DNA from 4 places in the Priestia sp. SB1 genome. Region 1 is predicted to be linked to each of the others. Evidence: riboswitches for the same ligand, from Rfam matches in the RefSeq annotation. Region 1 holds a riboswitch; each other region holds the start of a gene.
The links. A riboswitch is a leader RNA that binds a small molecule or an ion and turns the genes downstream of it on or off. The one in region 1 is predicted to bind cobalamin.
Positions count from the first base shown of each region.

Region 2: linked by a shared signal. The riboswitch ahead of metE (5-methyltetrahydropteroyltriglutamate--homocysteine S-methyltransferase) and the one ahead of nikA (nickel ABC transporter substrate-binding protein) in region 1 are both predicted to bind cobalamin.
Region 3: linked by a shared signal. The riboswitch ahead of WKH56_RS05315 (vitamin B12-dependent ribonucleotide reductase) and the one ahead of nikA (nickel ABC transporter substrate-binding protein) in region 1 are both predicted to bind cobalamin.
Region 4: linked by a shared signal. The riboswitch ahead of WKH56_RS19430 (cobyric acid synthase) and the one ahead of nikA (nickel ABC transporter substrate-binding protein) in region 1 are both predicted to bind cobalamin.

Region 1 is NZ_JBBJSS010000012.1:31,208-38,989, forward strand. It holds gene WKH56_RS31400 (TRM11 family SAM-dependent methyltransferase) at 1-606, opposite strand, end outside; gene WKH56_RS31405 (hypothetical protein) at 867-1,025, shown strand; gene WKH56_RS31410 (tautomerase family protein) at 1,193-1,582, shown strand; gene ftsZ (cell division protein FtsZ) at 1,942-2,946, shown strand; cobalamin riboswitch at 2,949-3,139, shown strand; gene nikA (nickel ABC transporter substrate-binding protein) at 3,284-4,825, shown strand; gene WKH56_RS31425 (GNAT family N-acetyltransferase) at 4,895-5,422, shown strand; gene WKH56_RS31430 (YfmQ family protein) at 6,006-6,449, opposite strand; gene WKH56_RS31435 (lmo0937 family membrane protein) at 6,637-6,774, shown strand; gene WKH56_RS31440 (TatD family hydrolase) at 6,807-7,577, opposite strand; gene rarD (EamA family transporter RarD) at 7,640-7,782, opposite strand, start outside.
Region 2 is NZ_JBBJSS010000006.1:398,814-406,595, forward strand. It holds gene metE (5-methyltetrahydropteroyltriglutamate--homocysteine S-methyltransferase) at 1-756, opposite strand, end outside; cobalamin riboswitch at 907-1,095, opposite strand; SAM riboswitch class I at 1,175-1,285, opposite strand; gene WKH56_RS23980 (hypothetical protein) at 1,366-1,617, opposite strand; gene WKH56_RS23985 (hypothetical protein) at 1,876-2,046, opposite strand; gene WKH56_RS23990 (metallophosphoesterase family protein) at 2,204-3,079, opposite strand; gene WKH56_RS23995 (sugar porter family MFS transporter) at 3,520-4,899, opposite strand; gene araA (L-arabinose isomerase) at 5,045-6,469, opposite strand; gene WKH56_RS24005 (L-ribulose-5-phosphate 4-epimerase) at 6,499-7,197, opposite strand; gene WKH56_RS24010 (xylulokinase) at 7,191-7,782, opposite strand, start outside.
Region 3 is NZ_JBBJSS010000002.1:4,689-12,470, forward strand. It holds gene WKH56_RS05300 (YwqG family protein) at 1-666, shown strand, start outside; partial or broken gene WKH56_RS05305 (hypothetical protein) at 1,098-2,192, opposite strand; partial or broken gene WKH56_RS05310 (vitamin B12-dependent ribonucleotide reductase) at 2,486-3,118, opposite strand; partial or broken gene WKH56_RS05315 (vitamin B12-dependent ribonucleotide reductase) at 3,449-4,219, opposite strand; cobalamin riboswitch at 4,372-4,504, opposite strand; gene trxA (thioredoxin) at 4,707-5,021, opposite strand; gene WKH56_RS05325 (hypothetical protein) at 5,277-5,561, shown strand; gene WKH56_RS05330 (YitT family protein) at 5,794-6,666, shown strand; gene WKH56_RS05335 (hypothetical protein) at 6,770-7,123, shown strand; gene WKH56_RS05340 (polysaccharide deacetylase family protein) at 7,679-7,782, opposite strand, start outside.
Region 4 is NZ_JBBJSS010000005.1:238,633-246,414, forward strand. It holds gene WKH56_RS19420 (ABC transporter ATP-binding protein) at 1-1,060, opposite strand, end outside; gene WKH56_RS19425 (FecCD family ABC transporter permease) at 1,057-2,115, opposite strand; gene WKH56_RS19430 (cobyric acid synthase) at 2,321-3,847, opposite strand; cobalamin riboswitch at 3,940-4,119, opposite strand; gene WKH56_RS19435 (YdcF family protein) at 4,267-4,830, shown strand; gene WKH56_RS19440 (APC family permease) at 4,889-6,460, opposite strand; gene WKH56_RS19445 (nitroreductase family protein) at 6,884-7,531, opposite strand; gene WKH56_RS19450 (hypothetical protein) at 7,732-7,782, opposite strand, start outside.

The sequences.
Region 1 (7,782 bases):
TGAAAGAGCTTCTACGAGGACTGTACCAATACCACAGCATGGATCAATCGCTTTGATTCCTTCAGGCTTTGGAACGGCAATGTTAGCTACAGCTCTTGCAAGGCGGGTACTGAGTGCCGTAGAGTATTCACGCGGTTTCTTCAAATGATGCAGCCATACAGCTTCGCTTTTTTGATATTTTCCAAAATACCAGCGTCCTTCAAATGGAACAATTCCAAACAAATGGTCAGGGTTATGCAAGTCTGCTTCTGCTACAAAATGCCAACCCACATCACGTTCAATCGCACGCTGACCTTTATAGCTTATTTTTTGATCTTTTTCTAAGTCATTAATTTTCATAAAAATGAGTTTAAATGTTTGATCTCCAAGGTCAATATCTTCTACTTGTTTGCAAATATCTGCAAGGTCATCTGATTCATACATAATATCTAATCGCTCTTTGATAAAAGGGCTTCTGCTTGGATCAAGTTTAACGGCGCTTCTTATGATAGGTTTCTCAGTTTCAATTTCAAAAAGAGAGCGTCTCTCTAATTGACATAGTGAGAGTTCCTCTTCGCTGCATGCGTATGTGTAGATATACTGAGGCAGCTGCGTATGGTTATTCAATATCGTATCATCCTTTATCGTATCTAATTATCCTTCTTCTCAAACAATAGCGAGAAAAGAAGAGAAAAGCAACGAATTTAAATATATTTGGCTGTGAATACTAAATTGAAGCGCTACATAGTCCACTTATTTGACAAAACATGCTAAAATAACTGATGATAACCTGCATGTGCTGCTGTTTATACAAAAGAACTGGATCAAGGTTTCTCAAAAATCATTTATACACTGCTGACATTTTGATGAATAGGAGAGGCTACGTGATGTCTAAAAGTGATCATGAAAAGCAACAGATGAGTCGGGCTGATATGAAAAAACAAGCTAAAACATCCTCGCAAAACCTTGTGATGAACGTACTCATTGCCATTGTATCTGTATGTATTTTAGCTCTTATTATAAATATTTTTGTACTAATGAAATGAGCCGTTATGCTGCTCATTTCTTTTTGTTAGGTTCAGCTTTTATTGAAGAGTTTGAGGTCTCTTTCACTAGAGAGCACATTGTGAATAGCATATCTTTTTTTTACAAATGATAGTTGTGATATGATAAAGCAATAATACATTAGACAAAAAGCTGGAGGTTACTTAGTATGCCATTACTTAGATTTGATGTAATAGAAGGAAGAGACGAAAAAGAGTTAAAAGCATTACTAGACGCTACTCATCGAGCGATGCTAGAAGCCTTTGGCGTCCCAGAACGCGATCGTTATCAAATTGTACATCAGCATCCTGCTCATGAAATGATTATTGAAGATACAGGTCTTGGCTTTGAGAGAAGCAAGGATTTGGTTATTATAAGTGTGACGAGCAAACAGCGAACAGAAGAGCAAAAACAAGCTCTTTACAAATTAATTGTAAAAGAGCTGGGAGAAAGCTGCGGAATTCAGCCAAGCGACATTATGATTTCAATTGTTGAAAACGGTAATGCTGACTGGAGCTTTGGTATGGGAGAAGCTCAATTCTTAACTGGGAAATTATAAAATGGTTTATTATCTAGAGAAGCCCTTATTTCTAAGGGCTTTTTCTCATTTTGTCTATAAAAATATTATTCTCTTAGTCACATCTTACTCAAAATTAAATACAGACATCTGTCAAATGAATGATACAATAAGCTTATATGCCGTTTTGAGTGGGAAAACCAAAAAAGAGTTCGGCGTACTAACTTCAGAACAACAATAATTTTACATAAAGATGTAAAGATTTAAAGGTTAAAAGAGAAATGTATAAAATCTGTAAAACAAAAGAACAGTTACGCGTTAAACATAGGAGTAAAAGGTTCTTCACGTGTTTTTTCGGATAATAAGAGAAAGTAATTTTGATCATTGAGGAGGAACTTAGAATGTTTGGATTTGATGCAGATGTATCGCCATTAGTGCGAATTAAAGTAATTGGAGTCGGCGGTGGAGGAAATAACACCGTTAACCGTATGATTGAACATGGTGTACAAGGGGTAGAATTTATCGCCGTTAATACGGATGCTCAGGCGCTTAATTTATCTAAAGCAGATGTGAAAATGCAGATTGGTGCGGCATTAACGCGAGGATTAGGTGCAGGAGCTAATCCAGAAGTAGGAAGAGAAGCTGCAGAAGAAAGCAGAGAGCAAATTCAAGAAGTACTGCAAGGCGCAGATATGGTATTCGTAACAGCTGGCATGGGGGGAGGCACTGGTACTGGAGCAGCTCCGGTTATTGCCCAAATTGCCCGTGAACTAAATGCTTTAACAATTGGAGTAGTTACTCGCCCTTTCAAGTTTGAAGGAAATAAACGTACCAAGCAAGCAGTAGGCGGTATTACTGCGATGAATGAATCGGTAGATACCCTTATTGTCATTCCAAACGACCGCTTGCTTGAAATCGTTGATAAAAAGACACCTATGCTTGAAGCATTCCGTGAAGCAGATAATGTTCTTCGCCAAGGTATTCAAGGTATTTCAGATTTAATCGCTGTTCCGGGGCTGATTAACCTTGACTTTGCTGATGTAAAAACAATTATGTCTAATCAAGGATTTGCGCTTATGGGTATCGGACGAGCTTCGGGATCAGATCGAGCAATTGAAGCAGCGAAAAAAGCGATTTCTAGTCCGCTGCTAGATGCATCGATTGATGGAGCAAGAGGCGTGCTGCTGAACATTACGAGCGGCAGCAGCCTGAGTCTTTACGAAGTACAGGAAGCAGCAGATATTGTCACGTCCGCTTCTGATCAGGACTTAAATATGATTTTTGGATCTGTGATTAATGAAGATTTAAAGGACGAAATGATGGTAACCGTTATTGCCACTGGATTTGATGATGAAGATATTTCACCATCAGCTTCCACTTCTAGAGTTTCAAGAGCACGCTACTAAATTAAATAACCAGCTTTTATGGTGGCAATTGTTTTTCAATTGCCTTAAAAGGGAATCCGGTGAAAATCCGGAGCGGTCCCGCCACTGTAACAAGGAGCCTTATGTCAAAAAGCCACTGTCTATTTAGAGACGGGAAGGCGGTATAAGGCAATGACTTGAAGCCAGGAGACCTGCCATAAATCGCAGCACACAATAACCTACGAGGATAGGGAGGTGTTTTGGCAGAATCAAAAATACGATAAACAAGGGATACGTTTATCTGAATTTGTTGTGAAGGCAAGCACTTCTTTTTAGAAGTGCTTTTTTTTGTGTATTAAAATAGAAGGTGGAAAAATGAATGATAAATAATAAAAAACTTGTATCTATGATATTTCTCGTGTTACTTTGCCTCACTGCTTGCGCTCCTAATGAAGAGAGCGTAAGTATAAAAGAAAGAAAGAAAACGGATAAAAGTGTGACGTTTTTATTTAATTTTACATCTGCAACGCTTGATCCTCATACGGACGATAATTATACAGCAGTTCGTGGGGGAGTAGGGGAGACGCTTGTTAAAATCAACGACGATTTAAAAATAAAGCCTTGGCTTGCTGAAAAGTGGGAAACGAAAGATAACGGCCTTACATGGACATTTATGATAAGAAAGAACATCATGTTTCAAAACGGAAAAGCGCTGGATGCAAATGCCGTTAAGTCTTCTCTTCAAAGAACGATAGACCAAAGTTATGCGATGAAAAACGCTTTAAATATTAAAGAAATGAAAGCGAACAGTCATGCGCTGACAATTACATTAAAAGAACCAATGCCTAAATTTCCTTCTGAATTAGTGCATCCAAATACAGCTATTATAGATGTTGATGCTTCTAATATAGCTAAGAAGCCCATTGGTACGGGTCCATTTCGCGTCTTGTCTTTTGATCAAGGAAATCAAGTAAAATTAGAAAGATATGAAAATTATTGGGGTGGAAAAGTGAAATTGAAAAGTGCGATCTTTGGATTTAACGAAGATGCTAATGCGCGAGTTGCTGCTCTTCAATCTGGAACAGCCGATATTATTTATCGCCCGCCTTTAGAAAGCTTGGGCACTTTACAAACAGATCCGTCTTTTAAAGTAAGTGGAGTACCTAGTGTGCGCACCCATTTATTGCTTTACAATCAAACCAATGACGCATTAAAAGACGAAAATGTAAGAAAAGCTATCGATACCTTATTGAACCGAAAAGAAATTGTTAGCAGCATCATGAACAATCAAGCGGCAGCGGCTCGAGGTCCATTTTTACCCCAATTTCCTTTTGCTGATAGTACTGCTAATGAGCAAAGAGGTATGACATCTGCTAAAAAATATTTAGAGAAAGCAGGCTATCAAATCAAAAATGACAAAGCAATCAAAAATGGAAAGCCACTATCGCTCTCTCTTGTCACATACAGTTCTTTGCCAGAACTGCCTTTAATTGCTCAGCTTCTACAGTCTAATGCCAAAGAGTTAGGAATTACTATTAAGATTCACCTAGTTGAAGATAGCGATGAATATGTAATGGCAAAAGATGATTGGGATTTAGCATTGTACAGCCTTATCACAGCACCTAGAGGAGATGCCAGCTATTATTTAAGTACGAACTATTTGCCCGGCGGTGGTTTAAATGCCAGCCGGATTAATGATGATACGCTAACAAAAATGATAGAACAGTTAAATTCAACAGTAGATGACGCAAAACGAGATCAGTTAGCCAAACAAGCAACCGCTTTGATTAATAGAAAAATGCTGACGTCATCGATTGTACATCCAAACATTGTTGTTGCTTATAATCAAAAAGTGAAAAACTGGACAACAAATCCAAGCGAGTATTATATGCTGACTCAGCATTTAGACGTAACGCCGTAGTTAACATTGCAGCATAAGCAGAGAAAAGAAAAAGTATACAATGATCGCTAAAAGGATGTGACAGTAAACGTGCAAGAAGTACAAATGTATCAAATTAAAGAAGTAAAAGAAAAGGATGCTGAAGTGATTCAGTTTGTCATGAATATGCGGAATGAGCTATTTCCTATGCTGGAAAAAAATCAGCTTCCTGTGGATTTGCTTCATTTTAATGAACATTACGTTCAAGCGAAAGACGCTGCTTTTTTTGCAGCTGTTACGGAAAATCAACAAGTAATTGGAACCATTGGTTTATACGCTTACGATGGACGGTTTCATGCATTAAAAGAGCGATATGAACATAGAACTGCAGCTGAGGTTGTAAAATGCTATGTCGATCCAGCGTACCGGCGTCTAGGCATTGGACAGCAGCTGTTAAAAGCAGTTGAACAATTTGCCCAAAGTCATTTTTATGACACGCTGTATCTGCATACTCATCCTTTTTTACCTGGCGCTATTCCTTTTTGGGCTTCACAAGGCTTTATCAAAAGGCTAGCTGAACAGGATGAACCATGGAATACGCTGCACATGGACAGAAAAATACAACGAGTCGTAACGTAACGAGATCATACAGTAATTACCATGGAATCTGTATATGGGCTCATGCTATAATGAACGTAACTTACATTTATAGCCTGTAGGGCAAGTCCTTACAGAAAAGAACCACGTTTCGAATTGGCTGAAACGTGGTTCTTTTCTGTAAAAAACAAGTAACAAAATATTTTTAAAAATATATATGAAATCGCTTTCAAAATAATGAAATATATTATATAATTACTAGTGTTGTGTTGTACTTTGTTAGTGTTAAATCAATATCCTACATGTGTGAGCCGATTGCCTTATGGTAGTCGGCTTCCTTTTTTTATAGTAGAAGTCTAAAGGGAAACAGCGTTCGTTAAAATGGCTGTAATTGTCGTGATAATAGTTGTCCCAAAGGCCCACTTGAAAAGAAAGAAAAGAAAGAAAAGTAGCAATCATTCCAAACCCTAACAAAGAAAGCATTATCCATCACCTCTTAAAAAATTAGAAAATTCTATTAATTTATGTTATAGCATTAGAATTAATGTTAAAGTTTGGTATTTTTAAATAAGATAGCTTCAACCTAAACCTAAAAACTAAAAAAGCCGCCTTGTAGGCGACTGGTTTAAGCTAGGTCAGCTGTTATGGACTGCTTTTGAAGGTGATCAGACAGCAGGCTGTAGGCGATAATCTTCTTTTTGTATTGTTTCACGACGTCGACATGATCATGATAGCTGTATACGCATAGTCGAACAGCGTTTTTCCCTTTTTTCGTATCGATAACAAGTGGAGTTTCACTGTCTTCTAGGTGTTTATAATAGTCCTTATTTCCTTCATGGACATAATATTGTTTTAAAAATGTTGCTTTATTAAAATAATCAATCACTTGCATTTTGTCTTTGCCTTCTAAATGTTTCCCATCAACTGTGACAGTAGCGTTTTGATCATCAAGTGTTGGGTGTAATTGAAATTTAGTCATAAGCCATTTGACCACTGGAGTTGGAAGACACGTTATTAATATTTTGAGTCCACTTACAAGAATGATGGAAAGTAATACAATCCATGTCATAGTTAATCATCTCCGCTTAAATTAAATAAGATTACATACTTATTTTACCACAGAGAACGTGATTGCTTTTTGTACATTATGTGAACCTTCTTTAGTGAAAAGATGTATATGAAATGCGTTTATTTATGCACATTTAGGGAAATATAAAATTATAACAAATACTACATATAAAAAAGGAGAAAAAATTATGTTGTGGACGATTATTGGACTTTTATTTATTTTTTGGTTATTAGGATTAGTTTTTCATATTGGCGGCGGCATCATTCACATTCTTCTTGTCATTGCAGTGATTGTGCTGATCGTAAAACTTGTGAAACGAATTTAGATATAAAAAGCCTTTCCTTAGGGAAAGGCTTTTTATGTGGAGAGATTATAAAAATGAGCTGTATTTCGATATAAAAAATCATATGTCTCCGTTACAGAAACCCTTTTGAGACGTGCTATTTCCTGAACGGACTGATGCATCATTGATGGAACCGTTGTCTGGTTTTGAAAAGGTCCTTCAAATGGCCACGGACCATCTGTTTCGACCATCAAGTAGTCAAGAGGGTAATCTGTGGCAAGCGCTTGGATTTTAGGTTTATATACAATATCAGGTGTAACGGAAATATAGTAGCCGTTGTTTTTCATTCGTTCAACGGTTTTTTTAGCTCCTTTGAACCAGTGGAAGTGAGCTTTAGGCACAGAATGTTTTTCTAGTAAGTCGCACACGATCTCAGCATCTTCATATACAGCGTGAAGAATTAACGGTTTCCCCCATTTTTTTGAATGAATAATAAAAGCTTCAAGCAGCTCCAAATAGGGCTCTAGAGAAAGAGTATAGGTCTGACTTAAGTAATAAGGTAGACCAACCTCCCCAACAGCGATCATTTCTTCATTGTTTTGATCAATCCAAGCAAACAGCTCCGCTAATTCATTTGAAGAAGGCAGCATTTGTTCAGGGTGAAATCCGTAGGCAGGTTTCACGCAGGAATATAACTTGCTGATTTTTTGATTAAGTTGGCAAGAGTGTAATGTAGAAGATACAGAAATAAGCGCTTGTAACGAAGGATCCTGCTCAACTATGTCTTTCCAGCTTTTCTGTTCATATTGATCTAGATGAATATGCGAGTCAATAATTCGTTTCATAAATCATGCTCCTCCCAGCCTATTTTGTTTAAAAATAATACGTAAGAGAGTGTATGATTCTGTTAAGCCTCCACTTTATTTCTTATTTGTTTTCTGTTCCCCCATTTAGTAATAGATGAGAACGTATAAACAATAAGAGCTAACCAAATAAAACTAAAAGCAATAACATGAGCTTTTGTTAGCGATTCATGGTATAGAATGACTC
Region 2 (7,782 bases), on a different contig from region 1:
TACTTCTTTATAGTAATCTACGCTGTCAAAATACGTCTGCAAAATGACTTTTACATTCGGTGCCGCTTTTTTCAAAGCTTCATAGACTTCTTTATAGAGCGCCAGGTCTTCTTTTGATAGCGTTGTAGCTAAAACCGGCTCATCTATTTGTACCCACTCTACTCCTTCTGCCTGAAGCTCAGCTAAAATAGTCGCATACAGAGGAACAAATTGTTCAACTACTTTTTTAAACTCACTTTTTTTATATCCTTTTGACAGCTTCACAAATGTTACTGGACCTAAAATAACGGGTTTGCCTTTGATATTCAGCTTTTGTTTTGCTTCTTTGTAAAATTGAAGCGGGCGATTTTCTACAAGTGCCGGCGTACATTCCTCAAGCTCGGGTACGATGTAGTGATAATTTGTGTTAAACCATTTTGTCATCGTAGAAGCTACCGCACCTTTTGTTCCTCGCGCGATGTCAAAATACGTTTCAAGCGATACCGGGCCTCCGTTATATTCAAAGCGCTTTGGCACCAAACCAAACATAGCGGCTGTATCTAACACGTGATCGTATAAGCTAAAATCGCCGACTGGAATTAATTCAATTCCTGCGTCACGCTGTTTTTTCAGATGTCCTAGACGAAGAGCTTCAATTTCCTGAAGAAAGATATCTTTCTCTAGCTTTCCTGCCCAAAACTGCTCAAGCGCTTTTTTCCATTCTCGTTTTTCACCAATTCTTGGATAACCTACATTTGAACTTTTTACACTGCTCATTTTTTCCACTCCCTGTATATTTTTTTATCGCTAAACTAAAAAATCTCCCTTTTCGAAATGAAAAGAGAGATGATACGCATACTTAACTAAAGTTGAGATAGCCTGTTTTTCTCAACACGTATTCCTCACTCCTCTCTATATCCCGTAGAGCTTAAGTGCATACAACAGGCAGGTCTCCTGACTTAGGTTCATCGCTTCCTATCCCTTCCCATTTCAACATGAAACAGTGGTTAATAAGTTGCTCCCCATTACAGTGGCGGGACCGCGCCGGCTTTTCACCGGTCTTCCCTTTTAAGCTGCGTACATTCGTTACACAGCACCTGATGCATTTCTATGAAATTGTTCATTCAAAACACCTTTACATAAAATAAAAAGCCTCTCTATTATGAATAGAGAGGCATAGTATCTATGAAATCCTCTCTTATTTTTCAAAGCTGTACGCTTTGCAGGATGTAGCACCTTTTTAACAAGATTGTTAAATGGTTGCCGGGCTTCACAGGGCCAGTCCCTCCGCCTCTCTCAATAAGAGTTTTAATTGTTTATAATATTTTGAATGTAAAGTCATCTTAACACCTTACATTTATGTTGTCAAAAGAAATTTCAAAAAAATTAGTTTTCAGGAGGCGTTGACGCTAATTTTTGCCTTAATAATTTGTAATCATCTTTTCGATGTGTTTCGATCAAGTCTTTTGCTCCTTGATGATACCCTGAAGAATAAATGTACTCTACCGCCGTTTCGATAAGCATTCTCTTTTCTTCCGCACATTCTCGGTCCATTAGGGGGAACAGTCTACCTAAAAGGTCATTTAAATCTTCCTTAATAAAACGATTGAGTCCTTCTTGCATCTTTTCGTTTGCCATGATAGCTCCTCCATTTGCTGTGTATGTTCTAAGTTTCTATAAACAGGCATTTCACTGTGAATGTTAAGATAAAGTTAAGTCATTAAACAGTATATCAAGTGAATGTTTTTCTTCAATTACATATGTAATACAAATATATGACAAATATAGAGAATATATCATCATTCACTATCTATTATAACGCTTGGCTTAGCCTTCTGCTACAAGGTTTCGTACGGTTTTCCAAAAGAGGTTGAGACATAACGAAGTGAATCCAATCTAAAGGCAAATGGGATTCATGAGCTGAATCGCTTGTGACACCGCAGTTGATTTCCGTATAAGACTTCGCTTTCCGCGGGCGGTCGCTGAGCCTCCTCGTCGCATAAGCTCCTGTGGGGTCTCACCTGTTCCGCTTTTCCCGCAGGAGTCTTCGTCTTGTCCTCCAATCACCTACTAGAAAGACCTATACACATGAAATCTACGTTTACCCTAATAAAAAAATGAACCACTAATCAAGATGCTTGATTAGTGGTTCATTTTTCATTTCGCCTAAAACCCTTTTTTCCCAGCCTCTTTTTTTTGAACCTAGCTTTCTACTTTCTTGTTTTTACAAACAACTTCTTCGAGGTCGTCCAAAATCCTTCCAAAGAAGAGGTCCTAAAATGTCGTACCGGCTAACAAAAAACTCCGTAAAATTATAATTATTTAAAATTAAAGGCGGTTCAAAATCAAGGGGAGCACCCGCGCCTCCTGATAATACAAAATCAGTGCCTCTTCCAAGCGTAAACGACCCGTTTCTGTTTTTTCTAATAAACTGCTCGTCATACGCATGCACGTGGCTAACTAACACTTTTTTCACGCGATGTTCTTGAATTAAATCAAAAAATTCTTGACTTTGAGGAGTCGTTACAGGAAAACCTCCCAGGTCTGACCACCGGCCAATATTTGGCTGCGCATGCATGGCTACAACGGTATTACGAGGAGCATCCTCTAGCTGCTGCTCTAAATAATTCAGCTCTCTATCTGTAAATCCATATATTTTATTCTTGGGACTGATGATATTATTTAATGCGATGCACCGGAAGTTAAAGACAGGAATATCAATGACCCAGTGCACTTTTCCGATAGTGGCTCTGAAGTTTTCGAGGTTGCTTTCTTCAAGGTTTAATTCATCATGATTCCCTACGCATACAAACACGGGAATGTTTGGTGCTATTTTTTCGACAACCTTAACAAAGTGCTCCAAATACCTCTTTTCTCCTGTATACACGGTGTCTCCCCCATGAATAATAAACAGCGGATTCAATTCCACCGCCTTTTTTAACACAAGCTCAAATTCACCGCTCATCGTGTAACAATTATCGTTTGGTCCGTCACCTCTGCTGTCGCCCATAAAAACAAAGTTGAATGGATCTCTCGGATTTAATTGTTTAATTCTTTGCTTTAATAACTTTTCAGAACGTTCATGAAGCGTCAAATTCATCAACTAGTTAATCCTCCTATTACTAAATAAAATTGGTTAAAAGTAAACAAGCTTACTTATTTATATGGAAATTTGCTGATGAAGGTCACTATCTTCTTGTAAGAAGAACGCACATTTAAATGAGTTTCCATAGCCTATCTATTCTTTCATTTTGTTAAGCACGGATAGGACAACATAAAAGCTAGAATCTCAGTATCTATTAATAAGAGCTGGAGCATAATCCAAAGACGAGCAAAGGCCGACATGAGCTGAACCGCTTGTTGCCCCGCAGGAGTCTTCGCCTTGCTCTCCAATCAACTGCTAGAAGAAATGAAACAGCTGAAACCTGCGTTCACCATAAAAAACGAACCACTAATCAAACACTTTGATTAGTGGTTCGTTTTTCACTTCGGCTAAAATATTTTTATCTCAGCACCTTACATTTGAAACATTTACGACAATTAAACATATTTATTACGCTCAACTGGACTTAACGAATTTCTTTCAGAACGAGCTGCCATGTCTGTTTCAATTTGCTCTAGGCTGCGCCCTTTAGTTTCGACAACTACAAAGCGTATGAAGAATAATCCGAGAATACAAATGATCCCAAACGTTGAAAAGATCACACCTAAGCTAAACTGATCGGCTAAAATAGGAAACACAAGCCCTACTGCAAGCGATCCTGTCCAGTTAAAGGCAGATGAAATACCAGCACCGATTCCGCGTACAGAAAGCGGGAAAATTTCTCCTACAATGATCCACGTAAGCGGCGCCCAAGAAAACGCATAGCACAGGATAAAGCAGCAAAGTGCAATTAACGTAACCCAGTTCACGACGGATTCATTAACGCCTACTGCTCCAAGAATAGCCGGGGTAAAAAAGGAAAGAGCCATTCCCGCTCCGCCAACCGTAAGAATAGTACGGCGATTAAATTTATCAACAAACTGCAGAAAAATAAGTGTTGTCACAACGAAGATTACCCCAACAATAACCGTAAAACCAGCAGCTACCTGCGGCGCTAAACCAACTTGACGGGCAATGCTTGTTGCATAATAAACAATCGAGTTTGAGCCTTGAATTTGCTGAAAAGTTGCCATTCCGACACCGATAATTAATGCTAAACGAAACTTTTTATGAAACAGCTGTTTAATGCCTGATTGTTCATGCACAGCTACGCTTTGAATTTCAGATACTTCAGCTTCGACTTCCGCTGCTGAGGAACGAAGCGTGCGCAGCACTTCACGCGCTTTATCTGCCATTCCGTTTTTAATTAAGTAGCGAGGTGACTCCGGAAGCTTGATCATCCCGATGCATAAGACAATTGCAAAAATACCGGCGCTGCCAAGCATTAATCGCCAGCTGTTTGGAACCGGCTCAAAAATAAAGGCTACGATATAGCTTAACAATAACCCAATTACAATCATTAGCTGATTTAAACCTGAAAGCTTCCCGCGAATATGAGCAGGTGCGATTTCTGACATATAGGCAGGAACTAACGAAGAAGCCGTTCCCACTGCTGTACCTAAAAAGATGCGCGCAATCGTTAACGTAATTTCCTCTGGTGCAATCGCTGAACCGATGGAACCTAACAGAAAAATGATAGAGGAAATTAAAATTAACTTTCTTCGTCCAAACTTATCACCTAATAATCCGCTTAAAATAGAACCGATAATTGCTCCGCCCATAAGCGACGAAACTACAATTCCCAGCCAGAGCGGACTTAAATGAAACGCTTCACGGATATGACCTTCTGCACCAGCAATAATCCCAATATCATAACCGAATAAAATACCGGCAAATGAGCCGAAGAAGAAGATAAACTTACTTGATACTTTACTCATGATTATATCCCCTTTGTATTGTCTTAGTTTTTCTTCCTGCCACACTTATTTAAAACGCTTTCATTTATTTCTAAAAACGGCGTTCTTTTACTGACGCTATATTTTCACTTCCAAGGAAGCAGCGCTCCCTTGGAAGTAATGATGCTTACTTAATAATGACGTACTCTAAATTCACAAGCTTTGCATAGCTCACAATTTGATCCGTAGTTAAATTTAATGAAAGAACCGTATGATGGCCTCCTCCGTTTTCAATCCACGCTTTAACGCCGTCTTGGAAGTTCGGCTTAATGTTCCAAAGCACGCGCGCTACCGGAAGATTTGGAGCTGGAACTTCCGGCTCAAATGCCGATACTTCGTTAATTAACAGCTTGTAATGCGTGCCAAAGTCAGCCATGGAAACGACTACACCTTCTCCTTGTTTACCGTCAAACACTAAGCGGGCCGGGTCTTCGCGGTTGCCGATACCTAGCGGAGAAACGATTAGTTTTGGCTTGTTTATCGCTAGCGTCGGGTCTACTTCAAGCATGTGTGATTGAAGCACTGACTCACGTCCGGGTGCTAATTCATACGTGTAGTCTTCCATAAAGCCCGTTGACTGATTGTGGCTCATCACTTTAAGCAGGCGGTCAAGCGCCGCTGTTTTCCAGTCTCCTTCACCAGCAAATCCGTATCCTTGTGCCATCAAGCGTTGTACGGCTAGACCTGGAAGCTGCTTCATGCCGTACAAATCTTCAAAGTTAGTCGTAAAAGCGCTGTAGCCGCCTTCGTCTAGAAAACGTTTAATCGCAATTTCATAGCTTGCCTGTACTTTTACGCTAGACTCCCAGTCTTCTGCAGAATAATCACCGTAAACAAATTCATACGCGTCTGCATATTCAGCAAATAAATCATTGATTTCTTCTTCCGTAACGGCATTGACATATTGAACAAGGTCACCGATTCCAAAGTAGTCAACCGTCCATCCAAATTGAATTTGCGCTTCGATTTTATCTCCTTCTGTCACTCCCACGTTGCGCATATTGTCACCGAAACGCGCAACTTTAATGTTGAAGCTTTCGTTATAAGCAGCGGCTACGTCCATCCACTGTGCAATTTGCTGCTGTACTTCGGGGCGCTCCCAGTAGCCTACTACGATTTTATTTTTCTTGTTCAAACGCGCGTTGATAAAGCCGTATTCACGATCACCGTGAGCGGACTGATTCAAGTTCATAAAATCCATATCAATCGTTTCCCAAGGAATGCTTTCGTTAAATTGTGTTGCCAAATGAAGCAGCGGTTTTTGCAGCAACTTGGTACCGCGAATCCACATTTTTGCAGGCGAGAACGTATGCATCCACGTGATTACACCGGCAACTTCATCTCGGTAATTCACTTCTTTCATCATGCTTGTAATCGTATCAGCGTTCACAGCTAAATCTTGCAGCACAAGCGGATAAGGTAAGACACCGCTTTCATTTAAAGCATCAGTCATACTTTGCGCGTGTGCTTTTACTTCTGCTAGCGCTTCTTTTCCGTAAAGATGCTGTGAACCAACAATAAACCAAAATTCTTTTTGAGTCGTTTTTAACATGATAATCCCCTTTTCTGTATGTAAGTCTTTTAATTCCCTTGCCCGTAATACGCATTTTGTCCGTGTTTTCGTAAATAATGTTTGTCTAATATACGCTGCGGCAGCTCTTCAGCCAGCCCGTTTAATTTTTGGGTAAAGAAGTTCATCTTGGATACTTCGTCTAATACGACGCTGTTCATTACCGCCGTTTTGGCATCTTTTCCCCACGTAAACGGCCCGTGTCCTTGAAGTAAAATACCAGGAACCGCTAGCACATCTAAACCGCGCTTTTCAAACGTTTCAATGATTACCTTGCCCGTTTCCACTTCATATCCGTCATTCACTTCTTTTTCTGTCAAAAAGCGCGCGCACGGTACGGAACCATAAAAGGTATCGGCATGAGTCGTTCCCATTGCCTGCACATCAAGCCCTGCTTGAGCCCAAATGGTCGCCCACGTTGAATGCGTATGAGCAATACCGCCAATTTCGGGATAGTGTTTATATAGTACAGCATGTGTCAGCGTATCAGACGACGGGTTAAGCTCACCTTCTACCACGCGGCCATCTAAATCGACGACGACCATGTCTTGTGCCGTCATTTTTTCATACGTCACCCCGCTTGGTTTAATCACAAACAAACCGCTGTCTCGATCAACTGCACTTACATTTCCCCACGTGTACTTGACCAGTCCGTGTTTTGGCAAATCGAGGTTTGCTTGAAATACTTCTTCTTTTAATTTATCTAGCACAGTAACTCCTCCCGTTCTTCGCTGTGATGCTCGGCAGCTGTTTTTTCAATCACTAGCCCTTTTTTATATCTTTTAATAAATGCTTCAAACCCTTTTACATCGAGCTCGTCAGGGTAGATTTCCTGTGCGGTCACTTCTTTAAAAACTTTATCATCCAAGAAATCTTCTAAACTTTCATTCTCACTTTTATTGAGCATATAAGAAGAAAGAATAGCCATGCCCCACGCGCCGCCTTCTCCCGCTGTGTCCATGACGGAAACCGGGGTATTAATTGCCGCTGCCATCATTTTTTGACCCACTACCGGCGTTTTAAATAATCCTCCGTGCGCTAAAATACTGTGAATCTTTACGTTTTCTTCTTTGACTAAAAGATCCATTCCTATTTTTAAAGCGCCAAAAGCTGTAAAAAGATGTGTACGCATAAAGTTTGCTAGATTAAAATTGCTTTTTGCTGAACGGACAAATAGCGGACGTCCACTTTCTACTCCGGTAATATTTTCACCTGAGAAATAGCCGTAGCTTAGCAAGCCCCCTCCATCAGGATCAGCTTCTAACGCTTTATTTAACATCACTTGGAATAATTTA
Region 3 (7,782 bases), on a different contig from region 1:
CTTCCAGCTGATCTAGAGCATCCGCTGGACTCTTATGGAAACCCAATGCTCTTGTTAGCTCAAATAAATTATGAAGAAATGCCGCATTTAGATAATATGCCTACAAAGGGAATGTTACAATTCTTCATTACAGCAACTTCTGATAAAGATGACGTATATGGTGTGGACTTTGAAGAACCTACTAACCAAGAAAATTTCAGAGTAGTGTATCACGAGGAAGTTATAAGTGATGAATCAAGATTAGTTACTGATTTTAGTTATCTAGAGGCAATGAACTACGATTATAATCTGTTTCCTGTGCCCGAGGAAAGATCGTTGGAATTTAAACTAGATTATGAACCAGTATCAACAGCGGATTACCGTTTTGAATATGTATTTGATGAAGAAAGTAATCTATCTGATGACTATGATTTAATTGATATATATGTTGATGAATTAGACGTAGATGGACATAAAGTTGGTGGATATGCGTATTTCACACAAGATGATCCTAGAGGATACAATGATAATTTAAAAGAATATGAAGTGTTACTGCTTCAAATTGATACAGACGGTGAAGCGGAGATTATGTTTGGAGATTCTGGAATAGCAAACTTCTTTATTAAACCATCCGATTTGAAAGAGCTTAATTTTAAAAATGTAATGTATACGTGGGATTGCTGCTGATTACGACAAAAAGTATGCATAGTTTGTACTAACACTGAATATATTATATTAACCTCGTTCTAGAAGTGAGCCTACCGAGCAAAGAGATATACTTGAGTATATCTCTTTCTGCTTTATTTCTAGTAATATTAAAAGTGAAAAAGATTTATCATTAATGATAAATCTTTTTGTTTGTAGTTGCTGTTACAGATTCGAAAGATTCTATCATTTTAAATTCCTCCAGTCTCCCGCTACTTTTTCGTAGCCGCAGAGCAATTGCTTGTGATTAATATAAGCAGAAGTGTCTTGGAGTCAATTAAGTTTAGAAAAAAGTCATAACTTCTATATTTGGGAATATGCTTAAGTATTCCCTTGTAAGACTAGATGATAGAGTGAACCAAGAAAAAAGCCCTGTACCAATAAGAGGTACAGGGCTTTTTCTGATGCTCTACTTAGAGTCCACATTTTAGTTGAATACCACACGTATCGCAGCTGTTACAACCACCGATTTCTTTTACTTCCCCTTCTCGACAAATTGGACAAGTGTTTCCTAATTCAGAACCATATACTACATCAGAAGTTGCTGTTACATCTGTGTCATTATATAGGTTTAATTCTGAATCAGTTGTAGAATCAGTGTTATCTTCAGCTGTTAATGATAGAACCTGAGCATCTCTAGATCCATCAACATAAACAGTTCCACCTTTTGCTCCACCTTTGTATAAGCGCTCGTAAACGGCTTGGACTTGGCTTACATTATAGCCTCGAGGAGCATTTACAGTCTTACTGATAGAAGAGTCAACCCAACGTTGAATAATACATTGAACATCAGCGTGTTCTTCCGGAGAAAGTTCCAATGAGGATACAAAGAACTCTGGTAGATTACCTTCTGCTTCAGGGTGTTTATCTAGATACTCTTGAACAATATCAGCTTTAACTTCAATGAATTTTCCTAGGCGTCCACTACGGAAGTAAGAGAAGCTAAAGTATGGCTCAAGTCCAGTACTAACGTTAACCATTGTTCCAGTACTGCCTGTTGGGGCAACTGTAAGTAAGTGAGAGTTACGGATGCCGTACTTAAGAACATCTTGACGAATATCTTTCGGCATTTTTTTCATAAACCCAGTATTAATAAAGTTTTGTCTTAATTGCATTGTTTCTGCATCGTCTTTGCCAATTAAGAATGGAAAACTACCTTTTTCATCGGCTAATTCAATAGAAGTTCGGTAAGCAGTTGTAGCAATTGTTTCAAAAACTTTATCTACAATTTCATTTCCTTCTTCTGAACCATAACGTGCACGACAATAAATAAGTAAATCGTGTAATCCCATTACACCTAAACCTACACGACGTTCTCCTAAAGCTTGTTTTTCGTTCTCTTTTAGGAAGTAAGGTGTAGAGTCAATGACATTATCTTGCATACGTACACCGATTTCTACAGTTTTTCGTAATTGATCGTAATCAACAGTTCCAGTTTCTTTGTTTGCCATTGTTGCTAAGTTAACAGCGGCAAGATTACATACACTCCACGGAGCAAGAGGTTGTTCCAAATGTTATCCCTGTTGCTTTTTATCAACAAGTTCTGGAGGTTTCCCTCATTATAATAATCCCTCAAATTATTACTACAACTAGTCCATTCTAGTTCAGTTCAGCATACCTTTTCACTAAATGTGTCGCGGCCTCGTGGATAGATTATATTCTGATTAATCAGGTTCACTATCTATGCGTTGCGCCTGATAAGTTTTTTACACTTACCTTCGGACTCGGATTAGCACCTATTCAAATAAATAGAAGCCTCCCCGCTTTATTCCGCGATGTTTAACGTGAGGCAAACAACCTTACCACACGGGTTAGTAGCAACCACTTTTTGACCATATGCCGCAGCATTCGTCATTTCATTAGCGTTATCAATGAAGAAAATTCCTGGTTCAGCAGAGTAAGTAGCACATATGTTAATTAAGTTCCACAACTCTTGTGCTTTAATTGAACGATATGTTTTTATTTTGTGCCCTCTTGCTTCCCACTCGCGAACATCTCCAACTTTGTGCCATTCTTCGTTATATACTTTCATTTCCTCTTCATCATAGTTAGCAATGTCAGGGAAACGTAAATCAAAATCACCGTTGCTGTTTACAGCTGCCATAAATTCTTTTGTAATATTGACTGAGATATTAGCACCGGTTAAGAATTCAGGATTGTGTACAGAATACGTGCCTCCATCTTTTAATAGCTCTTGTGCTTTCTTCTTAGCGGAAGCGCTAAAGTCTCCAGCAATAATACCTTCATACATCTCTTTATCGTCCGGTGACAACGGAGTAAAGTTTAATTTCTTTTTGGATTCTTCTATAATTTGAGGATCTTTTGAGTTGGCAATAAGAAAACGTAGGATTTTCGGGTTTTGCATTTTAGAAATGATAAATTCAACAATATCTGGATGCCAATCACTGTGCATAATCATTTGTGCCTGAATTATGCGTTTCGTTAGGCGCTACTCTAACTCTTCTATGTCGCCACAGAACAGACCATATCTTGTACCTTTTCTCTAGATACCCTCGCACTTCGGGATCGCTTAATCCCTACGTCTACTCCCTTCCACCATATTTAAAGCAAATGGTGTGGTTTCGATGGCCGTTGAACCTTCTCCCTATCTTTTGACTTAGGAGCTTGGATGCTGATTGTCTCCAAATCTTTTTTTCAAGCGTTCACGTTTGTCGTTTCCAACTGCGTTGTAGCAAAGATTTTTCTAACGAGGTTTCCCAGCAGTTCACGAGGTTTGTTAACGCAGAAGCACACACTCTTTTTTACCTCTGCGGCTACCACCTTGCTCTACAAGATGAGTTAGCTTTGCAATGTCGTCCAACCAAGATACAGATCCTGAAGAACGTCCATTTACTCCTTTAGCAGGAGCATTTTTGGGGCGCAGTGCTGAACCATTAGTTCCCACTCCACCGCCACGACTCATAATTTCCATAACGTGTTTGCGGTGTTCTGCAATACCGCCACGACTATCCGGGACAAATGGCATTACATAACAGTTAAAGAATGTTACTTGAGCACCGGAACCAGCACCGTATAAAACTCGTCCTGCCGGAACAAAACGTGATGAAGCTAATTCTTGCTCATATGCTTTTTGGATATCTGCCCTTACGTTAGGGGATTCAACTTCTGACAATCCGCGTGCATTACGTTTCGCAATTTGTTCATAGTAGATTTCTAGAACTTTTTCAAATGAATTAAAATCTCTTGTTACTAAGCCACTCTCAGCATCTTGAGAATTTTCAATAGCACCTCTGTATTCTTCTTCAACTTCTATGACTGCTTTGTGGTCTAAAATCTCTTTAACGTAACCCACTCCGCGTACAGGCCATTTAGGATCTTCTTTAACTGTTAGCACTACTAAATCGCCAATCGTCAATGTTAATTTAGCTGTATCTTTTAAAGAATAACGGTCTAACATTACTAAACGCGATACACCCATACGAGCTGTGTTCATACCTTCTTCTACTTTAGCGATTAGTGGAAAATGGCTTTCAATTGCTTTATTTAAATTGTCGATTAGTTGTTGGTTGTACATTAAATCTCCTCCTCAAATGTAATATGTAAAAGGTCCCACTGAACCCTGTGCAAACTTTTTATGGGTATAAAAAATTCGCCATCAGCATCTACAGAGGGCGAGAATAAGAACGAATTAAACTTCGTTCCTCCTCTCGCACCCTGGAGAGCTGGAAAGTGTTAAAAAAACAGGCTGGTATCTGACTCCGGCCGTAGCCGTTACAGTTGCAGGGGCAGTTTCGGATTCAAACCGAATTCCCATTTAAGGCTTTCTATGGTGAAAGCCACCCATATTTTTCGTATTTTAAGATACATTTTTTGATTTGGGGTAAAATTTCTTGAATTTCAAAGCACGAATAAATTCTGTTCTATTTTTTTAGTAAAAGGAATAGATGGTCTGTGTCTTTTAACTTGTAAAAAGTTCTAAAAGGTACAAAGGAGTAATGGGGATTAAATAGGAGAAAAAAGAAAATCAAGCTAGCGTTGGGCTAGATGATTTTCTTTTAAGATTAGATGTGTTTTTCAAGTAAGTTAGCTAAATTCTCTTTAGGTTGATAGCCAAGAGCTTTGTCTACCGGTTTACCATCTTTGAAGACAAGCATTGTAGGGATACTCATAATTTCATATTGCTGAGCGATTTCACCGTATTCATCGATGTTTAACTTTTTAATTTGCGCTTTGCCATTAAGGTCTTGATCAAGTTGATTTAAGATTGGTGCAATCATTTTGCACGGCCCACACCACGGGGCCCAAAAGTCTACTAAAACTACTCCCTCGCCTATTTCACTTGTGAAATTGTCTTTGTTTAAATTAGTAATTGCCATATTAACATCCCCCTGTCGAATTAATAAACGTACTTATTATAACTAAGTATCTCGAATTAAGAGTAAATTGTTGAATTTATGACGTTTGATTAAATTTAAACCATCTAATCTTCATTCGATGAGTGTATATACAATGACAAATTAAAAGAACATACCCTTTACTTTGTAAATAGAAAAAAGATGATTTTTTTATCCAATAAAGAAAAATATAAGCTATTATTTGAGGGACAAATAAGTACAAAAAGGAGAATGGTTATGAAAACAACTAATTTAACTAAAGAAGAGGCAATTAAAAAATTCCAGGATGCAGGAGAAGTATTAGATGATACAATTTTAAATCCTAATGAATTTAAATTTCTTGGCTTTGCAAACAAGCTTTATCCTAGTTTAGAGAATGAGGAAGTTTTATGGAGAGCGCTTGTTTTTGAGAGTGTAGAAGGCTTTCGAGTTGCATTTTGGGATTTAGGAAATACTTGGGTAAAGTTTCTTTGTGGTGGAAGTGAAGAGGAATTAAAAGAATTTGCCGCTAAACAAAACTAAAAGCTTTAGAAAGAAAAAGATGTATTTGCTGATATCTTTCCACAGTAAGCACATTTATAAAAAAACAAAAGTCATTTGCTAATTTTAGCAAGTGACTTTTTATTTCTAATATTTTTCTTTTGAGTTTGTGTGGAAATCAAATTTCCTAAGTATATTTCAGGGATTGGCTGCTTTAAAAATAACCAATTAATAGAAGGTTTTTTTAATAAGCTGATGAAAGGAGTTTGGTTTGATGACAAAACATTTGGGTAAAAAGAAAGGCGTTTTACTAAAATTTATTAGAAACTATTTTTTCATTACACTTGGAGCCCTAGTTTATTCTTTTGGATTAGAAGCTTTTTTAGTACCAAATGACATTATTGATGGTGGTGTTGTCGGAATATCTATAATGCTAGATGCTTTGACACCAATTGCTTTAGGAGTATCTTTAGTAATTCTTAATCTTCCGTTTCTTTATTTAGGTTACAAACAAATCGGAAAAACTTTTTCGTTTCAAAGTTTGTATGGAATTGCTCTGACCGCTCTCTTTACTACATACTTTCATCACCTTGAGCCCCTCACTAAAGAACCGTTCTTAGCCGCTATTTTTGGCGGAGTTATAATGGGGATTGGTATAGGCATTGTATTAAAAAATAATGGATCGCTTGATGGATCAGAGATTGTTGCCCTTCTTATAAGTAATAAAAGCCCTTTCTCTGTTGGACAAGTTGTAATGATTATTAACCTATTTATTTTAAGCTGCGCTGGCATTGTCTTTGATTTAAATAGTGCTCTTTATTCTTTGGTTGCTTATTTCATTGCATTTAAAATGATTGATATTGTTGTTCAGGGATTAGATGAATCTAAGTCTGTTTGGATTATTAGCAATTACCCTAAAGAAATTGGAGATGCCCTTCTGGATCGTCTTGGTAGAACGGTAACTTATTTAAATGGTGAAGGTGCTTATAGTGGCGAAGAAAAGAAAGTTATCTTCTGTGTCATAAACCGATTAGAAGAAGCGAAATTGAAAGATATTGTTGAAGAAGTGGATTCTGGCGCGTTCTTAGCAACAGCAAATGTAAACGATGCAAGAGGCGGCCAATTTAAGAAGAAGAGCATTCACTAATAATTTAATAACTACTTTTAAATGTGGAATTAAGCTATAGGTTTCGGCGTATCTTAACTGGTTATAATGAAAGCAGATAGTGCTGAAATGGAGATGCGTTTAGTTGAAATACAGTTTATGTGAGTTAGAAAGAGTTTTAAATGAAGACTTTGCAGGATGGTCATTTCTTTTAGATGAGGGGATGGCTTGGAAAGAGTTTTGGGGTAAAAACGGCAAACCTATTATGGTAACAATTAGTGAAATGGGTGCGACAGTTAGAAGTAAGGAAGGACTGGTCTCTCCCCTTTCTGAAAAGGAGTGGAAGCGATATATTACTTCTACTGTAGAAATCTTTTTAGTGGAGTACTTTTGCTCAGACGGTTCCCTTTCTCCAAACAATGCTCTGGATATATTTTTCCCTAATCAATTAAATTACATATATCAATGTCTTTTAAAATGGAACTCTATTATTCGTTAATGCTCTCTCTTATTTGACAATGATCACCTAAAGAGTTTGCAAGATGTTAATTTTAATGACTGGTTTTGGTAAATTGTAACTTTTCTCTAAATTAATTTTAAATGAGCTTTTATAATAACTTTAAGCGGGAAGAATGAAAGAAAGAGACAGAAAAATGGAGAGGTGCGATTTACTTTAGTGATTATCTTATGGGTTCTTTATATCGGGATTATTGGAACTAATACTGTTATGTCAATTTTAAGTGGTGGTTATAATACCAAATTATCTAAATTAGATTTGCTCTTTTCCTTAATAAGTTTGCTTGGATTAATTTTCTACGTTTTGGAATACAGATTCCTTAGTCAGGATTTTTGGAAAATGTTCTTTGTACTTTGGGTTCTATGGGAAATTACATATACGCTATTTGTTTTTAGGAAGCGTGAATTTACTACTGTAGGAAATATAATTATAATATATGTTATTTTATCGCCTACAATATACGCTGTATACCGCTACGCTTTTATTGGTTATTAATTACCATTATAAACAAAAACGACCTTTAAAGGTCGTTTTTGTTTATTCGAAGATTGAACGAAACTTTTCTAAAGGCAAATGTGGCTCAATACCAAAACGATTAATTTGGTAGGGATCATCCCCAATATGTACATAAGCATTATGGG
Region 4 (7,782 bases), on a different contig from region 1:
CAATATTCATTTCATTCTCTTTTTGTCCATGTGTCAGTACAGTCAGCCACGAGTAACCTTTATCGTCTTTTAAGCGAACTTCATGACTAGATAAAGACGCAGATTTCCACGCCGTGTTAGAACTGCTTTGCTGTTGAACAATTTCTTGACACCAGTCTAGACCTGTTTCATTGGAACCCAGTGAAAGAGTTCTCAAAGGACGAGCAAAGGATAAACATAGCTTGCCCGGTTCCTTTTGCAACTGATACAACTCATGGAAGTCCGTCTCTGGATATTGATACGGCGGCACAAAAGCAATTTGCCGCTTGTTCACAGCGGGATGGTGAAATACATGCAAATCAACGCCATATACTCTTTTTAACGTAGCTGCATCCTGAAAAATGGCATCCATCCCCGTTTCTTCTACTCTTCCATCTTTCAATAATACGGCATTATCTGCAAACAGCGAGGCAATGTTGAGATCATGCAAAATGGCCAGAACCGTCAAGCTCATTTCCTGCTGTAACGTTTTTAACAGCTGAAGTAGTTCCATCGTATGTTTTACATCTAAGTGATTCGTTGGTTCATCAAGAAGTAAGTAGTCAGGTTCTTGCGCCAGTGCTTTAGCAAGTAAAACACGCTGTTTTTCTCCACCGCTCAGCGATTGAAAGGTATGATTTCGATAGTGCCAGACGTTTGTTAATTTCATCACGCTTTCTACCACTTCTTCATCCTGTGCTGATACAGTGCTAAACAAACCTTTTGCCTGATAAGGATAGCGTCCAAGTGAAACAATTTCTTGAACCGTAAATTCTAATCCAATTTGATTTTCTTGCGTCATGACTGCAACTTTTTGCGCCAGTTGTTTTGGTGAATAAGCCTTCACTGACTTCCCTTCTACCTTCACTTCTCCTGATTGAGTGGTTAATACATTCATAATTAAGCGAATAAGCGTTGTTTTTCCGCTTCCATTTGGTCCTAGTAAAGCAACAAAAGAACCTTTGTCTACGGTGAACGTGATGTCACGAACGGTCGGTTTCTGTTTATCGTATCCTCCCGTCACATTATATAGTTCAATCATGATATTCCTCTTTTCCGCATACGTTCTTTTACAAGCAGCAGCGTAAAAATTGGCGAACCAATTAAGGCGGTTACGACTCCAATCGGCAGTTCACGAGGTTCTAATATCGTTCTTGCTAATAAATCGGCTAAAACCAAATAACTTCCTCCGATTAAAATAGAAAGCGGCAGTACATGCTTATGATTAGCTCCCGCTACAAGACGCACTACGTGGGGAATAACTAAGCCAACAAATCCAATTGCCCCAGATACTGATACCGCAGCCCCGGTTAATACGGATGCACCTATTAAAATCATTCTTTTTTTCTTCTTTACGTCTATCCCCATAAATTGAGCGGATTGATCGCCAAATGCTAAGCCGTTCAGCTCTTTCACATGTAACAGCAGCATAATCGTACCGACTAAAAAGAACGGCCCTAAAATTTGAATATGCGACCATCCTCTCATTGATACGCTTCCCATTAGCCAGTATAAAACCTGCCTTACATCTTCTTCAGGAGAAAGAGCTACAATTAATGAAATAAGCGCGCTCATAAAGGATGATAAAATAATCCCCGCTAAGATGATAGTTTCATTGGCCAAATTGCCGCTTGCGAGTTTCGTAATACCAAAAACTAAAAGAAGAGTAATAAAACCAGATACGATGCCGACTACAGGCAGCGTGAAGATAGACAAACCAAAAATACTCCAGTGAAAATAAATTGCCATGACAGAGCCAAGGGTTGCACCTGAGGAAACTCCGATCGTGTAAGGATCTGCAAGAGAGTTTCTTAATAGCCCTTGAAAGGCAGCTCCTGCTATTGAAAGCGAAGCTCCTACTAAAAATGCCACCAGTACTCTTGGAAAACGAATTTGCCAAATGATTAAATCCATGTTTTCCGGACCGTGATATAAGGATAGTCCGGTAAGGTGGCCAATAATAATTTTGATTGTATCTCCTACGGTTAACGAAACTGTACCAATAAATACTCCCATAATCACCGAAGTACATACAATAAATAAACTGACTATGTATAAAATAGATGCTTTGTTTAAAAAAATACGTTTAAAAATCAATACTTTCAGCTCCTCTAGGAAACGAGGCGTGATGTTTTACATTACATTAACCATTCATTTTCCTGTCCATAAACCATGTTTCCATCCTACATAGTATTGGAAACAATCATCTTTTATTTGTTACGAGTGCTAGACTGTTGAACTAGGCAACGTAGAATAGCGTACTAAAGTTCTCGGTGAAAAAACAAGCGAAAACCTCTACAAGCTACACTTTTTGTGCTTGCTCCGGGCTTTTATAGTTGTCTATTAAATGATACAGCTTTTCCATATCTACAGCTTCTCTCACATATGCTGCTGCTTTTGAAAAAGACTCCTCTTTTTGCAGGCGACTGTTGAATGTATCCGTAATAGGCGGCAATTTTTTATGTTTACGAATTTGATTAAGCAAAGCTCTGCGCAAAGCATCGTTATGAAACACATCATGAACATACGTGCCAATGATGTTGTCTTTAACCGTTCCTTCTTTTTGATCATCTACCACCGCAAAGGCTTCCGTTATGCTTTTAGAAACCGTCTTTCCCATATGAATTTCATAGCCTTCAATCGAAACCTTCTCACTCTCTAACTGAACATATCCAGAAACTCTTTCTGTTTTTTTGCTGGTTGTCATAACGGTTTCCACTGGAAGCAAACCCAGCCCTTTAATAGATTCAATCCGGGACTCTACTGCATCGGGGTCCGTAATTGTCTCGCCTAACATTTGATATCCCCCGCAGATGCCAATAACGTGAGCGTTCGTTGCGTTCAAGACTTGATTAATGGCTAGAGCCAGGCCGCTTTCTTGTAAAAACTGCGCATCTTCAATCGTATTTTTGCTTCCTGGTAAAACAATTAAATCAGGCGTACCTAGTTGTGATGGCTTGGTTACAAGTCTCACATGACAGTCTTCTTCTAAGCTTAGAGGATCAATGTCTGTAAAATTTGAGATGCGAGGATACGAGATAACCGCAATATCGATTTCTTTTAACGGATTCACAAGCGTTGAGTAATTTCTGAGTGATAGCGAATCTTCAGCGTCAATTTCCACGTCGTGCATATAAGGAATCACTCCTAGTACCGGAACTCCCGTGTATTCTTCAAACCACTTCAATCCCGGTTTTAAAAGCTCTAAGTCTCCTCGGAATTTATTGATTAACACTCCAATTACTCTAGGTTTATGTTCATCTGGAAGCAATTGAAGAGTACCCACCAGACTCGCAAAAACCCCTCCTTTATCAATGTCTCCTACTAACACAACAGGGGCTTGGGCTATCTTTGCTACGCGCATATTTACCAGTTCCCGATCGTTCAAATTCACTTCAGCAGGACTTCCAGCACCTTCAATCACAATTCGATCATAATGATTGGCAAGCTCTTTATAAGACTCCGTGATAACGTTCAAACCTTCATTAAAAAATTCTTGCCGATACTGAAAAGCAAACATATTACGAAGCGGCTTTCCATGAACGACAATTTGAGATTCATGATCACGAGTTGGTTTAATTAAAATAGGATTCATATTGGTTGTTGCTTCTACTCCAGCCGCTTCAGCTTGAATTCCTTGCGCTCTTCCAATTTCTTTTCCATCCATTGTAATGTATGAATTAAGCGCCATATTTTGCGATTTAAACGGTGCAGTTTGATAGCCGTCTTCTTTAAAAATACGGCAAAACGCTGTAGCAATCATGCTTTTTCCAGCGTCTGAGTGCGTTCCTTGAATCATAAGAGGTTTTCCTTTTTTCACTTTTTCCACTCCCTATCACATAAAAAAACCTTAACTGTAAAAGTCAAGGTTTGGTCATGCGCTCATTAACACATTGTCTTGACTTATTTCTCCCACCGAAAAATAAGGGGTTTTTAAAAGCAGGTCTCCTGGCTTATGCTTCATTTTACTTCTGCATCCTTCCTAGTTTGACTAGTGGGTCTTTGCAGGTTCATCCACATTTACAGTAGCGGGGGCTGCACCGGATTTACACCGATTTCCCTATTATCCTCCTTAGAGGCACTTTTAAAATCATTTATTCTTTATTGTAACGAATTTTATAACCATTCACAATAACGATTTTCTTCTATTATTATATATTACTGTGTTTATACTTATTTGGGTCTCGTATGCTATAATAACAATTATTTTCCAAACATCTTATGAAATAGCTAGGAAGGTGCTCGTAGTTGAAGAAAAAAATCATTTATATCTTTATTAGTTTGCTTGTTCTTTACATAGCAATCATGTCTTTTTGTATGTATCAAACCGCTCATCAGCCTGTTCCGCAAAAAGCAGATTATGTGCTCATTTTAGGTTCCAAAGTAGACGGAGATCAAATGTCTCCTAGTTTAAAAGAACGAGCAAAAACGGCTTTATCTTATTTAAAGACTCATAAACAAACAAAAGTTATCGTAACGGGTGGAAAAGGATCCGATGAAGAAATTTCTGAAGCAGAAGCAGCCTATCGTTTTCTACGAAAAGAAGGAATTAAAAAGAATCGAATGATAAAAGAGGATCAGTCAACTTCTACTTTTGAGAATTTCACTTTCACTAAAAAGAAAGTTGATATTCAACACAAAAAAGTCGTGCTTGTTAGCAGTGATTTTCATTTATTTCGCGCCTCTATTATTGCCAAGCGTCAAGGTTTTGACGTTTATCCTTTAGGTGCAAAGACACCAAATTCAATTAAACTTCAAGCCTACTTTCGTGAGTATGCTGCTATCTTAAAAACGTGGCTGTTTGATAAATAAATAGAGTACACCCCTATACAAACGAAAAACACGGCATGAATTCATGCCGTGTTTTTTATTAATCATCCGTATCGATAACTGCTTTTGGTAAACCCGTGTATTTCGCCCAGTAGAAAATACCGATTGAAACAAGAGCAATTAAAATTAAGTCAAGCGGGTTGCTTAGCACACCTTGTCCTCCACCAAATGAGCCTAGGTAAGAGATAACAAGCATAATAATATAATAAGCAACTAGCCACCAAGCAGATTTAAGCTGCTGTGCAAATTTTACAACGTCAGTTGGTACGTATTTCTTAAATGCTACGTAGATAACAACCATTAGAAGCTGTGATCCTAGAAGCCAAGAAATTGTCGTCCATCCTGACCAATATACGATGTATGAACAGAAGATAAATGACACGGGAGCAATAACGCTCATGCCTTTTAATTTGAAAGGCTTTTTAAGGTCTTTTGCATTTACTCTGAATGCAGCAGCTGAAATTGGCGCAATCGCATAAGACAGAATAAGTGCTACTGAACATACGTTTACTAGCGCTTCCCAAGAAGGAAATGGCAGTGTCCAGAATACGGACATTCCAAACGATAGCCATAGTGACGCACGTGGAATTCCTGTTTTCTTATCTACTTTTGAGAAACGTTTAAATAGTGTTCCATTACGAGACCAAGCATAAACTAAACGAGAAGTTGTATTCATGAAGATGTTCCCGTTACCGCCTGGTGATAAAATAGCATCAAAAATAACAAGCGTTACTAACCAGCCAAGGCCTAAAATAAGTGCAATATCTTTAAATGGTAAAGAGAATTGCTCTTGAATTGTTCCCCATCCTCCTGATAGCATATCAGCCGGAATGTTACCAATGAACAATACTTGCAGTGCTGTGTAAATAATCGCTGAAAGTACAATACAGATAATGAGCGCGATTGGAATATTACGCTGCGGGTTTTTAACTTCACTGGCTACAGAAACAATAGGGTGAAGTCCTAGGTAAGCAAACATAACGCCACCTGTTGAAATGGCTGCTTGAATACCATTAAAACCAAACGGAGTAAAATCGCCAGTTGTAAAGTTAGCTGATTTAAAGTGATAAGCTAACACGACGATAATTGTAAGAGGAACCGCATATTTGAACACAGATATAATAACATTTGACTTAGCAAATGCTTTTACACTTACGTAGTTAATGATAAAAAATAGCGTTAATAACGCGAACTGAAATAACCAGCCGATTGTAGTAGGCGATTCAGAACCATGTTTAGTTAGACCAGGAAGCCAAAACGCAACATACTGACGTACAGCCGTTACCTCGATGGCAATCAAACTTGTGTAAGCAATAATGGTAATGAATGAAATTAAGTAACCCACTAAATGACCATGTGAGTAAACCGGATAACGGATAATTCCACCGGTACGCGGCAGCGCTGCTCCAAGTTCAGCATACACTAAACCGATAAGTAAAATAATGACTCCGCCAATCAGCCACGAAAAACTTCCGGCTGGACCAGCCTTTGACGCTACGTTACTAACTGCAAATAACCAGGCGGAACCAAAAATAGCTCCCATCCCAATTAACGTTAGGTCAAGTAACGATATTGATTTTTTAAACTTTCCTTGATTTCCTTGATCAGACATAATATCCTCCTTTAAAATTTCCACTCCACATATCTACGCCCTTGCGTCCGATATGGGATTCTTTACATCATCCTCCTCTTACTAAGACCTCACAAGTGGATATGTTAACAAATATTCTCTAAAAAACCAAGTTAAAAACTTTATTTTTTTGTAAAACATCGTTGAATTGCTTATGTATAGCGCATAAATTCCACAGAAGATTTGAGGACTACTCCTCCTATTTAACCGCATTTTTCTTAGGTTAAACATAAAAGAATATTCAAACTATTTACCGTAAAAAAGGGTCTGAGATATAACGAAATCAACCGCTAGAAGCAGCTACATACGCAACACCTACGCTTGCCATACCAATAAAAAAATCCGAACGATGAATCGTTCGGATTTTGCTTTAATTAAAATAATGTTGTCCGTGCCTTTTTTTGCTTATTTAAATACTTTTACACGTTCACTTAGTGGTTGAAATTCTTTTTCACCCGCCGGTGACACGGGATTACCAAATGGCATTTGAGCAATCAGCTTCCATGAACTTGGAACATTCCAAGCTGCTTTTACTTCATCGTCAATCAATGGATTGTAATGCTGTAAAGTTGCTCCTAGGCCTTCGAGCTCAAGAGCTGTCCAGATCACATGCTGCAGCATGCCTGATGATTGGTTAGACCAAACCGGGAAATTTTCGCTGTAAGATGCGAACTGCTTTTGCAGTCCTTCAACTACTTCTTGATCTTCAAAGAAAAGAACTGTTCCATAGCCGCTTCCGAATAAGTTCATTTTTTGATCCGTATCTGAAAAATTTTCAGCTGGAACAATTTTACGAAGCGCTTCTCTCGTAATATTCCACACTTTATCATGCTGTTCGCCAAATAAAACGACTACGCGTGCGCTTTGGGAATTAAATGCTGAAGGAGTATGTTTCACCGCAAAGTTAATAATTTCTTCAATTTTTTCTTCTGACATTTTTACATTTTTATCAATTGCATAAATAGAACGTCGGTTTTTAATTGCTTCATAAAAATCTTTTCCAACCTGTTGTTGATCACTTGATTTATCAAATAATTTATCTAAAAAACCCATTTTCCACACTCCTAATTGTTTGTTTTTTTAAGCTTAAATTGCATGTTTATACCCTTCCCCCTGATAAAAGGAGATAAACAAGATATAATGAATTCTTATATCTCTAATTCGAGATATTAAACTAAAAAAATATTAATTGAAATTTAATTACTTTATGTAACTTACTTTACAATGATTATTATTACCTGTCAACAGAAAAATTATTTTTTTTGTTGATCATCAAAAGAGGTTGAGACATAACGAAATGAATC